Regions from separate parts of the uncultured Oscillibacter sp. genome, predicted to be linked through region 1. Evidence: riboswitches for the same ligand, from Rfam matches in the RefSeq annotation. Region 1 holds a riboswitch; the other holds the start of a gene.
The links. Region 1 has a riboswitch for lysine ahead of dapA (4-hydroxy-tetrahydrodipicolinate synthase). Riboswitches for the same ligand answer to the same signal wherever they lie in the genome.
Positions count from the first base shown of each region.

Region 2: another riboswitch for lysine. It lies ahead of Q1M04_RS11960 (Na+/H+ antiporter NhaC family protein); the one in region 1 lies ahead of dapA (4-hydroxy-tetrahydrodipicolinate synthase).

Region 1 is NZ_CATMPS010000017.1:19,273-26,673, forward strand. Features, by position in the region: gene Q1M04_RS09635 (low specificity L-threonine aldolase) at 1-353, shown strand, start outside; gene Q1M04_RS09640 (hypothetical protein) at 406-567, opposite strand; gene Q1M04_RS09645 (TrkA family potassium uptake protein) at 642-1,292, opposite strand; gene Q1M04_RS09650 (TrkH family potassium uptake protein) at 1,308-2,627, opposite strand; gene Q1M04_RS09655 (M20 family metallopeptidase) at 2,704-3,807, opposite strand; lysine riboswitch at 3,960-4,128, shown strand; gene dapA (4-hydroxy-tetrahydrodipicolinate synthase) at 4,237-5,124, shown strand; gene dapB (4-hydroxy-tetrahydrodipicolinate reductase) at 5,121-5,840, shown strand; gene dapD (2,3,4,5-tetrahydropyridine-2,6-dicarboxylate N-acetyltransferase) at 5,950-6,645, shown strand; gene Q1M04_RS09675 (diaminopimelate decarboxylase) at 6,690-7,401, opposite strand, start outside.
Region 2 is NZ_CATMPS010000027.1:6,926-14,326, reverse strand. Features, by position in the region: gene Q1M04_RS11980 (molybdenum cofactor biosynthesis protein B) at 1-56, shown strand, start outside; gene Q1M04_RS11975 (XdhC family protein) at 101-1,078, opposite strand; gene Q1M04_RS11970 (hypothetical protein) at 1,117-1,389, opposite strand; gene Q1M04_RS11965 (TraX family protein) at 1,417-2,268, opposite strand; gene Q1M04_RS11960 (Na+/H+ antiporter NhaC family protein) at 2,417-4,168, opposite strand; lysine riboswitch at 4,242-4,418, opposite strand; gene Q1M04_RS11955 (pyridoxal phosphate-dependent aminotransferase) at 4,715-5,917, shown strand; gene Q1M04_RS11950 (Dabb family protein) at 5,933-6,217, shown strand; gene Q1M04_RS11945 (CatB-related O-acetyltransferase) at 6,299-6,937, opposite strand; gene Q1M04_RS11940 (metallophosphoesterase family protein) at 7,064-7,401, opposite strand, start outside.

The DNA.
Region 1 (7,401 bases):
TGAAGCGCCGGGGGGCTATGCTGGCCAAGGGCCGTTTGCTGGGGGTCCAGTTCCAGGCCCTGCTGGAGGATGAAACCTATCTGGAGGCCGCCCGCCATGCCAACGCCCTGGCCCTCCGCCTCCGGGACGGGGTGGCCGCCCTGGGCTATCCCCTGCCGGTGGAGTCCCCCTCCAACCAGCAGTTTCCCGTCCTGCCCAACGAAGCGGTCACGAAGCTCCAGGATATGGGCTATGAGTTCGAGGTGGACCACGCCGTGGACGCGGGGCACACCATGATCCGCCTGGTAGCCAGCTGGGCCACGCCGGAACAGGCGGCGGAGGACTTCCTCCGGGACCTGGCCTCCTGCAAGTAACGCTCCCAACGCGCCCCCTCCGGGTTGGCCGGAGGGGGCGCGTTTTTCGCGGCTACTGAATGTGCTCCTCAGGAAAATTGTCCAGCACCCGGAAGCCCATCTCCTCGGACGTCGCCAAGGGGTACTTGTAGATGGAATCCGGGTCTTGAATGGGGCAGATCCTCTTTTCCGGCTCCAGCCGGAGAAAGGGCTTGCCATCGTCAAGGTTATTCACTGCGCGCCTGTCCTCTGACATGAAACATCACCTCAGAAACAGCATGCGCAAAACCTCGAATTCTATGTTGAAATTTAATGTAAATTCATCAGGCGGATGCCCGCCTCCTTGTCCCCGGCCACAATGATGTGGACGTCGTCCCGGAAGCGGTAGTTGGGGTCCACCAGGGGGACCACCACGTCGCCGCTCTTCACGCCCAGGATGTTGACGTTGTATTTCCGGCGGACCTCCAGCTCCATTACCGTGTGGCCCTCCCACTCCTCGGGGATCTCCAGCTCGAAGATGGCGAATTTCGGCGTCAGCTCAAAGTAGTCGAAGACATTTTCGGCGGAGAAGCGGATGGCGGCCCGGCGGGCCATGTCCATCTCCGTGTGGACCACATGGTCCGCCCCGATCTTCCGCAGGAATTTAATCTGCCGCTCCTGGTCCGCCCGGGCCACCACGAACCGGGCCCCCAGCTCCTTCAGGGCCGCCGTGGCCTCCAGCGAGCACTGGAAATCGTCCCGGACGCAGACGAAGCAGATGTCGAAATTCCGCACGCCCAGGGACTCCAGCACCTGCTCGTCCTGGCAGTCCCCCACACAGGCGGCGGTGGCCATGCCCGCCACCTTCGCCACCTTCTCCTCGTCCTTGTCCAGCACCATAACCTCATTCCCCAGCTCCAGCAGATACCGGGTCAGGTGCCGCCCGAAGCGGCCCAGGCCGATGACCAAAAAGGATTTCATGCTCCGTCCTCCCTCTCAACCAATCAAAATCTTCTCCGGCACATAGCGCAGGCCGTTCCCGGCGTCCCGCCCCTTTGTCACCGCCATGGCAACGGACATGCTGCCCACCCGTCCGGCGAACATCATCAAAATCACCGTCCACTTGGAAAGAAGCGGCAGCGAGCCCGTCAGGTTCCGGCTGAGGCCCACGGTGCTCATGGCGGAAAAAGTCTCGTACAGCGCGTCCACCAGGCCCGCGCCCTGGACGCACAGCACCATGCAGCCGCACAGGGCCCCGAAAAGGTAGATGCCGGCGGTGGAGTAGGCCTTGTGGATGTCCCCCTCGTCCAGGCGGCGGCGGAAGACGTTCACGTCGCCCTGCCGCCAGATCCGGGCCCGGACCCCCAGGGCCAGCACCGCGAAGGTGTTCACCTTTACGCCACCTCCCGTAGAGCCGGAGGCCGCGCCCACAAACATCAAAGCCAGCATCAAAAGCACGCCCCCCTGGCTCAGGGAGGACTGGTCCACCGAGGCGAAGCCCGCCGTCCGGGCCGTCACCGACTGGAACGCCGCCATCAGCGCCCGGGTGGGGCCGTCCGCCCCGGCGAAGGCGTGGTCCGCCTCCAAAAACCAAAAGGCAATCCCGCCCCCGGCAAAGAGGAGCAGCGTCACCGTAAAGGCGATTTTGGAGTGAAGCCGCCAGCAGCGGAAACGCCGCCCGTGGGTCAGGATGTCGTCCCACACCAAAAAGCCCAGGCCCCCGCAGATGATCAAAGCCATCAGCACGAGGTTTAAAAGGGGCTCTCCCGCCTCCGTGGTGATGGACGCGCCGGTGCCCAGAAGGTCAAAGCCCGCGTTGCAAAAGGCGGAGACGGCGTGAAACACCGCCATCCACAGCCCCTTTCCCAAGCCGTACCGGGGGCAGAACCAGAGGGCCAGCAATAGGGCTCCCAGGCCCTCGCACATAACCGTCACCAGCAGGGCCCGCCGGGCCAGGCGGACAACGCCCCCCAACTGCAAGGCCCCCACGCTGTCCTGGAGCAGGGCCCGCTGCCGCAGTCCCACCCGCCGCCGGGCCAGCAGCGCCGCCGGGAGGGAGGCCGTCACAAAGCCCAGGCCCCCGATTTGGATGAGCAGCAGCAGGACCGCCTGGCCGAAGGCGCTGAACTGAGTGGCGGTGTCGTACACCGTCAGTCCCGTGACGCAGGAGGCCGACGCGGCGGTAAACACGGCGCTGGTCCAGGGAATGCCCTCCCCGCTTCGGGAGGCGATGGGCAGGGACAGCAGGCACGCCCCCGTCAAAATCAGGAGGGCGAAGCCCAGGGCGAGGGTCTGCACGGCATTTGGTCTTCGCATAAGGAGCGTTCCTCCTAAAATATGGTTTCCCTTTCTATTATACCCCGTTTTTTCCCATTTGCAAGTGGCCCCTGCGTCATTCCAGCAGGAGCAGCCGCTTCAGGAACTCCACGCCCTGGGGCAGGACCGTCTCATCGTCGAAGCAGAACTCGGGGGAGTGGAGCTCCGGCGTATCCCCCACGCCCAGCAGGAAGAACAGGCCCGGAACCCGCCGCTGGTAGAAGGAGAAGTCCTCCGCCGTCAGCGTGGGGGCCGCCAGCGGCAAGGGGGCGTGCTCCCCCAGCCCGGCGCGGACCATCTCGTAAAGCCCCTCGTGGTTCCAGACGGCGGGGTAGCCCTGGCTTAGATGAACCTCTACGCCGCAGCCGGTTTCCGCCGCGACCTCCCGGCCGATCTCCTCCAGCCTTTGGCGGCAGAGGGCCTGGGCCTCGTCCCGGAAGGTGCGCAGGCTCCCCTCCAGCACCGTCCTGCCGCTGACGGCGTTGCGGACCGTGCCGGAGACCATCTTTCCAAAGCGCAGCACCACCGGCTCCTCCCCCGGCAGGGCCTTTGCCATCTCATAGGCCCGCAGGAGGTACTCCGCCCCCGCCGCCAGGGCGTCGACGCCCTCCGCCGCCTTGCCGATGTGGACGCTCTTCCCGGTGAGGCGCACCGTCACCTCGTTGGACCGGGCCATGATGGGGCCGGGGCGGCAGTAAACCCGTCCCTGCTCCAGCTTGGGCCACAGGTGCATGGCGAAGACCCGGGCGGCACGGTACCGTTCCAGGATTCCGGTATCACAGAGCTTTTCCGCCCCACCGGTGGTCTCCTCGGAGGGCTGGAAGAGAAAGAGGACGTTCCGGGGCAGCTCCGCCCGGCGGGCGGCGGCGTACTCCGCCAGGGCCAGGGCCATGGCGGTGTTCCCATCATGGCCGCAGGCGTGCATGGCCCCGGAGTTTTCAGAGGAGAAATCCAGGCCGGTGGCCTCCTCAACGGGCAGGGCGTCCATGTCCGCCCGGAAGGCCACGGTTTCGGCCTTCCCGGCGTCCAGATAGGCGCAGACGCTGGAGGGAATGGGAGAAAACGCCTCCATCTCAAAGCTGGCCAGGGCAGAATGAACGTAGGCGCAGGTCTCCGGCAGACGGTCGTCCAGCTCGGGGATGCGGTGCAGGGCGCGGCGGTATTCAACTACAGGCTGCATAGCGGGGCCTCCTTGCGTTTTATTCAGCAAACCACAATATAGCACGTTCCGGCGCTTCCCGGCAAGGGGCGGCGGCGTTTTCGTCGGTTTCCACAAGGACTTTTTGCGCCTTCCCCCTTGCAACCGGGTTTGGAAGATGATATGATAGCCAAAAATGAGATAGAGGCGCGGAGACGATGAGGTCGCGGGAGCCGGCAGGCTGGGAACGCGAGGGAGGCAGCTCCGCCGAATCTTCCGCCCAGGCGTGGGCGGAGGATGGGCCCGGGGGAAAAACCTCCGGGACTGTCCGCGGCTCAAAGCCGCGGGGGCGCTATCCGCTTACAGAACCGCCGTTTTCGGCGTGGAGCCTGTCGGTAGGAGCGCGGCCTCTACCGGCTTTTTTATACGATTTCCCATCCCCGACTCTATACAAAACTGGAGGGCATTCAAATGAAATTCAACAACCCCACCGGCTCCATCGTCGCCATGATTACCCCCTTCCGCCAGGACGGAAGCGTCAACTTCGACGTGCTCACCGGCCTTTTGGAGCGGCAGATCGCCGCCGGGACCGACGGCATCCTCACCCTGGGCACCACCGGCGAGTACCCCACCATGAGCCATGAGGAGGACGCCTCCGTGGTGGCCCACACCGTCAAGGTGGTAAACGGCCGGGTACCCGTCATCGTGGGCAGCGGCTCCAACTGCACCGCCACTCAAATCGAAAAGAGCGTGGAGTACCAGGACATGGGGGCCGACGCCCTGCTGCTCATCGCCCCCTACTACAACAAGGCCAACCCCGAAGGCATGGTCCGCCACTTCGCCGAGACGGCGGATAAGGTAAAGATTCCCTGCCTTCTGTACAACGTGCCCGGCCGCACAGGCTGCTCCATCCCCGTCTCCGTGGTGGAAACGCTCAGCAGGCACCCCCAGATCTGCGGCATCAAGGAGGCCAGCGGGGATATGTCCTACGCCATGAAAATCGCCCACTGCGTGGGGCCGGACTTTGCCCTCTACTCCGGCAACGACGACATCACCCTGCCCCTGATGAGCATCGGCGGAAGCGGCGTCATCTCCGTCTTCGCCAACGTGATGCCCGGCATGTGCCGCCAGATTGTGGCGGACTACGCCGGGGGAAACCAGGCCCGGGCCCTGGAAAACCACCTGAAATACCTGAAGCTGATGAACGGCCTCTTCATGGAGGTCAACCCCATCCCCGTCAAGTCCGCCATGAACATGATGGGCCTGAACGCGGGGCCCATGCGCCTTCCCTTGTGCGAGATGAGCGGCGAGCATCAGGCGGCCCTCCGGGCCATGCTGGAGGAGGCGGGTCTGCTGTGAACTATATTTTGATCGGCCGGGGGAAAATGGGCTCCCTCATCCGGGAGACGGCCCAGGCCGCCGGAGACGAGATTCAGGCCGCCTTTGACATCAACGACATCGACCAGCTGGGCAAGCTCGGAAAAGCGGCCGACGTGGTCATCGACTTCTCCCGGCCCGGCTCCCTGCCGGAGGTGGCGTCCTATGTCCGCCGGACCGGCACGCCCCTGCTCTCCGGCACCACCGGCCTCTCCCAGACGGACCACGCCCTGCTGGAGAGCCTGGGCGCGTTTGCCCCGGTGCTCTGGTCCGCCAACTACTCCCTGGGCGTGGCCGTCCTCTACCGGGCCCTGGCGGCAGTCTCCGGGGTGTTGAGGCCGGACTTTGACATCGAGCTGACGGAAACCCACCACAACCAGAAGGCCGACGCTCCCAGCGGCACCGCCAAGCTGCTGCTGGAGGCCATCGACCCCGCCCGCGCCCTGACCCCGGTCTATGGCCGGGAGGGAAACACCGGCCAGCGGCGGAAGGAGGAAATCGGCGTCCACGCCCTCCGGGGCGGCACCGTGGCGGGGACCCATACCGTCCACTTCTTCGGCCCCGACGAGGAGCTGGAGTTCACCCACCGGGCCGCCAGCCGTCAAATCTTCGTCAACGGCGCGCTGCACATGGCCCGGCTGCTGCCGGGGAAGCCCAACGGGGTATACGACCTGCAAAAAATCCTGTTTGGAGAGTGAGTTACTTTTCTTGAAAGAAACGTAAAAAAACGTTATCTTGCTGCGTCATGCAGTGGTTAACCCAGCCCCTGCGACGGCAGCGCAGCCGCATCTTTATGGAGGATTCTTTATGAACGCACAGGAGATCATCGACTATATCGCGAACTCGGAAAAGAAGACCCCGGTCAAGCTCTATGTGAACACCACCGCTCCCGTGGACTTTGGATCTGCCAAGGTCTTCGGCGGTCAAAACAGCTTCACCGTCTTCGGCGACTGGGCGGAGCTGGGCCCCATTCTGGAGGCCAGCCGGGAGAAGATCGCCGACCTTGTCATTGAGAACGACCGCCGGAACTCCGGCGTGCCCCTGCTGGATTTGAAGGGGGTAAAAGCCCGTATCGAGCCCGGCGCCGTCATCCGGGAGAAGGTGGAAATCGGCGAAGGGGCCGTCATTATGATGGGGGCCGTTATCAACATCGGCGCGGTGGTGGGCCCGGGCACCATGATCGACATGGGGGCCGTGCTGGGCGGACGGGCCACGGTGGGGGCCCGCTGCCACATCGGCGCGGGGGCCGTGCTGGCCGGCGTGGTGGAGCCCGCTTCCGCCACCCCCGTCGTCGTGGAGGACGGCGTGCTGGTAGGGGCGAACGCCGTGGTTATTGAGGGGGTCCGCATCGGCAAAAACGCCGTGGTGGCCGCCGGGGCCGTGGTCATTGAGGACGTGCCGGAAAACGCCGTGGTGGCGGGAAGCCCCGCCCGGGTTATCAAGATGAAGGACGAGAAAACCGAGGGCAAGACGGCCCTGGTGGACGCGCTCCGAAAACTCTAAAGCCAAAGAAACCGCCTGGGAAGCTGCTTCCCAGGCGGTTTTTCTCACCAAATCAAGGTCGCGAAATAGTCCTCCAGCGTCTCCGCCCGGCGGATGAGGTCCACGCCGCCGTCCTCCCGGAGGAGCAGCTCCGCCGAGCGGAGCTTGCCGTTGTAGTTGTAGCCCATGGAAAACCCGTGGGCCCCCGCGTCGTGGATCACCAGCAGATCTCCCCGGTCCACCTTGGGCAGCATCCGGTCCACGGCAAACTTGTCGTTGTTCTCGCAGAGGCTTCCCGCCACGTCGTATTTGTGGTCGCAGGGGGCGTTCTCCTTCCCCATCACCGTGATATGGTGGTAGGCCCCGTACATGGCCGGGCGCATCAGGTTGCAGGCACAGGCGTCCACCCCGATATACTCCTTGTAAATGTGCTTTTCATGAATGGCCCGGGTGACCAGGTGCCCGTAAGGGGCCAGCATGTAGCGGCCCAGCTCCGTATACAGGGCCACGCCGTCCATCCCGGCGGGGACCAGAATCTCCTCGTAAGCCTTGCGCACGCCCTCTCCAATAACGGCAATGTCGTTTTCCGGCTCCTCCGGGCGGTAGGGCACCCCCACGCCGCCGGAGAGGTTGATGAAGGTGACCCGGCACCCCGTCTCCGCCTGGAGCTCCGCCGCCAATTGGAAGAGGATGCGGGCCAGGGCGGGGTAATAGTCGTTGGACAGTGTGTTGGAGGCCAGGAAGGCGTGAATGCCGAACTCCTTGGCCCCCAGCTCC
Region 2 (7,401 bases), on a different contig from region 1:
ACGGCTTGAAGATGCTTCTGGGCGGGCCCGCCGATTGTACCTCCGCCTTTTCGTGAAAAGAATCCTCCCGCCCAAGGGGCGGGAGGATTCTTTCTATACTTTATAAATGTGATGGGCAGCTATGCCCCGCCTTCCCGGCGGCCTCCCGCCGGAGGGCCCGCTCATAGATCAGCTCCCCGGTGATGCTGACGGCGATTTCCTCCGGCGTCACCGCCTTGATGGCGGTACCGATGGGGGTGTGGACCCGCCGGGTGGCCTCCTCCGAAATGCCCGCCTCCCGGAGCTTTCCGTTGACATAAGCGGTCTTCGTCCGGGAGCCCATGACCCCCACGTAGCGAAGGGGCCGCCGGAGGAGCTGCTCCTCCACCTCGAAGTCATGGCTGTGGCCGCTGGTCATGACCACGGCGTAGTCCTCCGCCGTCAGCTCCAATCCTCCGGCGATATCCGTATACGCATGGCACACCACCGCCTCCGCCTCCGGGAAGCGCTCTTTACAGGCAAACTCTGGCCTGTCGTCGAACACTGCCACCCGGAAGCCCACGCTCCGCAGAACCGGAACCAGTGCCAAGGCACAGTGCCCGCCGCCAAAGATCACCACCCGTTCCCCCACCGGCAGAGGGAAGGTTAACCGTTCCCCGTCCCAGACGGGACCTGCGGGGCCCGCCTCCAGCAGGGCCGGGTCCGCCCCGGCCTCCAGGGCCAGCCAGCCGCTCCGGTGGGCCTCCAGCCGCTTTAAAACCTCTTGGGCCACGCTCCGCCAGCTCCCGTTGTCACGGGGAATGCGCTGGAAGAGCACGGTCTGCTCTCCGCCGCAGACGGAATCCAATTCCCCGCCGTGGCGGAGCTCCAGGCGGCGGACGGCGGACCGCCCCTCACGCAGCAGCTCCGCCGCGAAAGTCAGGGCCTGGGCCTCCCCCGGTCCGCCGCCGATGGTCCCGGCCATCAGGCCCTCCCGGCCCGCCAAAAGCTGGGACCCGGCCCCCCGGGGGGTGGACCCCTGAGCCAAGACCACCGTCACCAGCACGGCGTCCTCCCCCCGGTCCAGCAGGGCCAGCAGATTTTCAAAGATCATGCGCATAAGGGCGCTCCTTTCTTAATGAGAGGGAAATCCGGGGCCTACCGGCTTTCCAGGTTCCCGGAAAGCACCATCTCCCGGGTCAGCGGCGTACCATCCGGCAGCCCCACCGTAATGGAGTGCCGCAGAGATCCGCCGCGTTCGTCCTCCTGCGCCTCATGGCTGTAGTGCACGGAGACGCTGTGGACCGGGGTCCTGGGGGATAAGTCCTCATAGAGCGCCATGGCTTGTTCCGCCATGGCCTCCCGCATGGCCGCTTCCTCCGGGACCGGGGTGCTGTTCCTGTCCCCGAAGTCGATGCGGATCTCCACCACCGGCGCGGCCTCCCTTCCGCTCTCCCGTCAGCCTCCCGCCAGAAGCGGATACGCTGCCCAGGACAGCGCGTATAAGATGTAGACATGAGCGGGGTAGAAGGCGTAAAAGAAAGCCTTCGGCCCCCGGCCCCGTTTTCCATTGTAACACAGCATCAAAGCCACCGCAAGGGCCCCGTACCACTCGTAGGCGGTGGTAAACATCATGGTCCAGTGAAACTCCGGGGATTGGAACAGCAAAAGCAGGGGAAGCAGGAAGGAAAACACCATGGTTCCCGCCACGAAAGCCCCGGCCTGGACCCTCCGGTTCCGGCGGAACGCATAGAGAAGCACGCCTGTTGCAATGACGGAAATGCTGGCGTCCGGGTTGCTGTTCCACATGGGCAGGAGGGTATAGCCCAGGGCGAGCAGGGGCATCTGGAGGGCGGGCACGCCCCGCATCAGAAGCCCCGCCAGAATGGGCCACGCCAGGGGCAGGACCACCGCCGCCAGCCCCGGGCCCCAGCGCTTTTCCCCCAGCCAGTCGATCCCCTGAAAAACCACCATTAAAATAGCAAAGGAGGTCATCATGCCGTTCATGGGATAGAATCCGTCGGGCCGGATCGGAAGAAGGCCGCATAGCATCAAAAGCAGCAGGCCGGACATCAGAAGGTGGATTGCGTATACTTTCATGAAGTACCGCCTTCGGTCATGCGTATGGGAAAATCCCTCCACCAGGCAGAACAGGAACAGCGGCGCGGCCAGCCGCCCCGCCATGCTGAACCACTCCGGCACCCGTCCTGTGTAAGCGAAGAAATAGTGAATGTGGTCTAGGACCATCAAAATCAGGGCAATCCATTTCAGCCCTGTGGAGCTGAGGCCCCTTGTTCGTATACTCTCCATGCGCGTGCTTCCTTTCATTTTGTATTATTGAGTTGGTGTATTGCTATAATAATACAGTCATAAAAGAAAGTCAACCCCAAAAAGGCCCGCGCCCGGTCGAGGACCGGGCGCGGGCAGAAGGAAGGTGGAGTTCCTTCCGGGGGCCGGCTTAGTTTGCGCCGGGATTTTTGGAGCGGATCACAAACAGCGCGCCGATCATCAGCACGATGCCGATGGGCAGGCCCAGCAGGCCCGGGGCCCCCATGCTCACCAGGATGCCCGCGATGAGGTAGGTGACGCCGGACACCACCGCGCAGGTGATGGCGTAAGGCAATTGTGTGGACACATGGTTTACGTGGTCGCACTGGGCGCCCGCGGAGGCCATGATGGTGGTGTCGGAGATGGGGGAGCAGTGGTCACCGCAGACCGCGCCCGCCATGCAGGCGGAGATGCAGACGATGGCCATGGGGTTGTCCATGGAGAAGACGTTCTGCACGATGGGAATCAGGATGCCGAAGGTGCCCCAGGAGGTGCCGGTGGCGAAGGCCAGCAGGCAGCCGATGGCGAACACGATCAGAGGCAGGATCATCTGGAGGCCGCCGGCGGAGGTCCGGACGAAGTCCCGGACGAAGAATTTCGCGCCCAGGGAGTCCGTCATGTTCTTCAGGCTCCAGGCGAAGGTGAGGATCATGATGGCGGGGACCATGGCCTTGAAGCCCTCGGGGATGCAGCCCATCATTTCCTTGAAGCTCATGGAGCGGCGGATGAGGTAATAAACCAGGGTGAACACCAGGGCAAAGGCAGAGCCCAGCATCAAGCCCACGGAGGCGTCGGAGTTGGAGAAGGCGGTGATAAAGCCCTCGCCGTCAAAGAAGCCGCCGGAGTAAATCATGCCGATGACGCAGCAGATGATGAGGACCACCACGGGGAGCACCAGGTCCAGCACCCGGCCCTTGTCCTCGGGCGCGTCGTCCTCCGCCCCGGCGTAGGGGTTGGAGCCGGAGAAGAGGTCGCCCTTTTCGATGGCGTTTTTCTCATACTTCGCCATGGGGCCGAACTCGGCCTTCATAAGGATCATGCCCACCATCATGACGATGGTCAGCAGGGCGTAGTAGTTATAGGGGATGGCCCGGAGGAAGAGGTTAAAGCCCTGGCCGTCCTCGGCAAAGCCGGCGACAGCCGCGGCCCAGGAGCTGATGGGGGCGATAATGCAAATCGGGGCGGCGGTGGCGTCGATGATGTAGGCAAGCTTTGCCCGGGAGATGTTGTGCTTGTCCGTAATGGGCCGCATGACGCTGCCCACGGTGAGGCAGTTGAAGTAGTCGTCGATGAAAATCAGCACGCCCAGAAGCACGGAGGCCAGCTGGGCCCCGACGCGGCTTTTAATATGGTCCTTAGCCCAGCGGCCGAAGGCGGCGGAGCCGCCCGCCTTGTTCATCAGGCACACCATGGAGCCCAGGATAATCAGGAAGATCAGGATGCCCATGTTGTAGGAATCGGTGACGGAGGCCACGATGCCGTCGTTGAACACATGGAGGATGGTGGCCTCAAAGGCGAAGCTGGAGTACAGCAGGCCGCCCACCAGGATCCCTAAAAACAGGGAGGAGTAGACCTCCTTGGTAATCAGCGCCAGGGCGATGGCGATGATGGGGGGAATCAAGGACCAGAAGGTGTTGTAGAAGGGGCTGGGGGACTCCACATAGCCCACATAGCCGCTGTCCGCGCAGGTTTCGCAGGAAACGGCCTCCCCCTCGCCGGAAAGGACGACGCCGGAGGTTCCGCAGTCGGGACACTCAATGTACTTCGTGCCCGCCAGTTCCGTTGGGTCCTCCCCGGCGGCAAGGGCAGGTACGGTCATGGCCGCGCACAGCAGCATTACAACCGCCAGCAGAGGCAAAAACCGTCTTCTCAGGGTTCTCATAGCACTCTCTCCTAAATGAAAATAAAGTCATGACAGCTCGTCATGACTTCAACCCGTACACACTTTCGGATGAATCCACGACAGCGCTCCACCTCCGAAGAGGTGACAGTCCGGGGGATGTTCTCCCCGCGGCCCGGCTCCGGCTCCCTCAGGGGGGAGGGCGAAGCCTCGGCGGAAGCCCCTTTCCCCCTCCCCGGCTCCTGAACCTCTGGGGAGGCGTACTCTTGACGTCCGCGCCTCTATCATGCTGGCCCCTATTATAGTAGCCTGTCCCGAAATGTCAACCACTTTTCAGAAAATTTTTCCGCCCTTTTGGCCGGGAGGTCCCTGAAACCGGGATCTTTCGGCGGGGATCTCCCGCCCCCTCCCCGGACGGGCCGCCCGCCTTTGCGCACTTTGACCAGCCTCCGCCCCGGCCTCCCCGGCTCTGTCGGGCAAAACGACGATTTTTGGAAAAGCGTTTGACATGGGCCGAGGAGGTGCTACAATAAGGAAATGCGCAGTCTGCGCAGCAAAAAAACGCAAAGCCCCAAGGAGGCGAAAAGGATGAAGTTTTCCAGCAAATGCGAGGCGTGCAGCCTCTCTCCCATTCGGAAATTCCACCCCTATGTGGTGGCGGCGGAGGCAGCCGGGCGGCGCGTCCTCCATCTGAACATCGGACAGCCCGACGTGGAGACCCCCCAGGCATTCTTTGACGCCGTGCGGGGCTTTCAAAATTCCGTTCTGGCCTACGCGCCCGCCGGTGGCGTGGACACGTACTTAGAGGCCGTGCGGAATTATTACCAGAGCTTCGGCGTCTCCCTGGCTCCGGAGGATATTCTGGCTACTTACGGCGGCAGCGAGGCCCTTCAGCTCACCGCCGCCTGCATCCTGGACGACGGGGACGAGGTTTTGATCCCCGAGCCCTTCTATCCCAACTACGACACCTTCATCGGCGTCACCGGCGGGAAAATCGTGCCCATCCCCACCACGGCGGAAGAGGGCTACCGCTTCGCCAGCCGGGAGAAAATCGAGCCCCTCATCACCCCCCGCACCAAGGCCGTCATGATCACCAACCCCGGCAACCCCACCGGCGCGGTGCTCACCCGGGAGGAGCAGCGCCTCCTGGTGGACATCTGCAAGGAGCACGGCCTCTTCCTGGTCAGCGACGAGGTCTACCGGGAGATCATCTACTCCGGGGAACCCCTCAGCTCCCTGCTGAAGTTCGAGGACGCGGCGGAGAACATCATCGTCACCGACTCCATCTCCAAGCGCTTTTCCTCCTGCGGCGCCCGGGTGGGCGCGCTGATCTCCCGGAACCGGCACTTTATGGAGCTGGCCATGAAGATCTGCCAGGGCCGCCTCTGCGCCGCCACGCTGGACCAGCTCGGCGCCGCCGCCCTCTACCAAACCATGACGCCGGAATACCTGGCCTCCGTCCGGGACGAGTACGGCCGGAGGAAGGACGCTTTGGTTGCGGCCCTCTCCAAGCTCCCCGGCGTCACCCACAGCTCCCCGGAGGGCGCGTTCTACGTCATGGCCACCCTCCCCGTGGACGACGCGGAAAAGCTCCAGTACTTCCTCCTTCAGGAGTTTGAGGACCAGGGCGAAACCGTCATGTACGCCCCCGGCGAGGGCTTCTACGCCACCCCCGGCAAGGGGAAAAACGAGGTCCGCATCGCCTACGTCACGCAGCCCAAGGAGCTAACCCGGGCCATCGAGCTGCTGGGCCTGGGCATCGAGGCGTACAACCGGAAAAACGGCAGGTAAGCGGGGGGGCCCTTCATGATTCGCCATATCGTCATGTGGAAATTCCGCCCCGGCACCGAGGCGGAACAGGAACAGTTCCTCGGCGGCCTCCGGGCCCTGCAAGGGGTTGTCCCCCAGCTTCTTCAAAGCGAGGTCGCCCGAAACGTGGGGGCCAGGAATTACGACGCCGTGCTGGTCAGCGAGTTTAACAGCCTGGAGGACCTGGAAGCCTATAAGAACGACCCCCGGCACAAGGCGGTCTCCGCCCTGTGCAAGTCCATCCGGGAGGACCGGGTGGCGGTGGACTACGAGGTTTTATAAAGTCTCGACATCAATGCCGCCGTATCTATAAAGAGCCGCGCCGTGAAATCACGGCGCGGCTCTTTTCAATTTGCAAGAAGCTCAGCGTCTGCGCCGCAGGGCTTCCAGGTCTCCCGCCTGGATGGCCCGGAGGCTTTTCGAGAGCTTTTCCAGGGGCCAGTCCCACCACCGCAGCTCCAAAAGCGCGTCGATGGTCTCCTGGTCAAACCGCCGCCGGATAGGCCTGGCGGGAACGCCGCCCACGATGGTATAGGGCGGCACATCCCTGGTCACCACGGACCGGGCCGCCACGATGGCCCCGTCCCCGATGGTGACGCCGGAGAGGATCACCGCTTCATAGCCGATCCACACGTCGTTCCCGATTACGATATTCCCCCGGTGGTCCCAGGCCTCCGTCACCTCCATCCCGTGGCCCCACTCCTCGTAGAAGATGGGAAACACATAGGTGGACAGGGAACCCAGGGCATGGTTGGCGCTGTTCATCAAAAACCGCGCCCCGCAGGCGATGGAACAGAACTTCCCAATCACCAGCCGGTCGCCGTTGACGGGGTAGTGGTACAGCACGTTGTTCTTTTGAAAGTCCCTGGGATCGCGGGCAAAATCGTTGTAGATTGTAAAATCGCCAATTTCAATTCTTGGATTCTGGACGGCGTTTTTCAGATAGATGGTTTGGCTGTCCCCTGTCCTGGGGTACAGCTTCGTGGAAGCCGGAATCGTCATGGAATCTTCTCCTTTTTCATTTGACGTTAGTTTGGACGATTCCGGCTCAGGCAATGCAGCGCCTCACCCGCTCCCACTCCCTTCGATTTTAAAGCGTGTTTCGAGCATCGCGGCAAAACCGCCGCTCTATCCCCGCAGCAGCGCCGTCCGGGCGTCCAGCTTCCCGTTCTCCAGCGTCACGACGCCGTAGGTAGGCCGGGCGTAGTCCCCAATGCTGCCGGGGTTTAAAAACAGCGTCTTCCCCCGCATGTCCACCAGGGGCTTGTGGGTGTGCCCGAACAAAAAGAGATCCAAATCCTTCTCCTCCGCCGCCAGGCCTGCCGCCAGCAGGGACTGCTTCACGCCATAGGTGTGCCCGTGGCACAGCAGCACTCGCTTGTCCCCCAGGCACAGCAGCTTCTCCGCCTCCCGGGAGCCCCGGAAATAGTCGCAGTTGCCATATACCTGCTCGAAGGGCAGCTCCG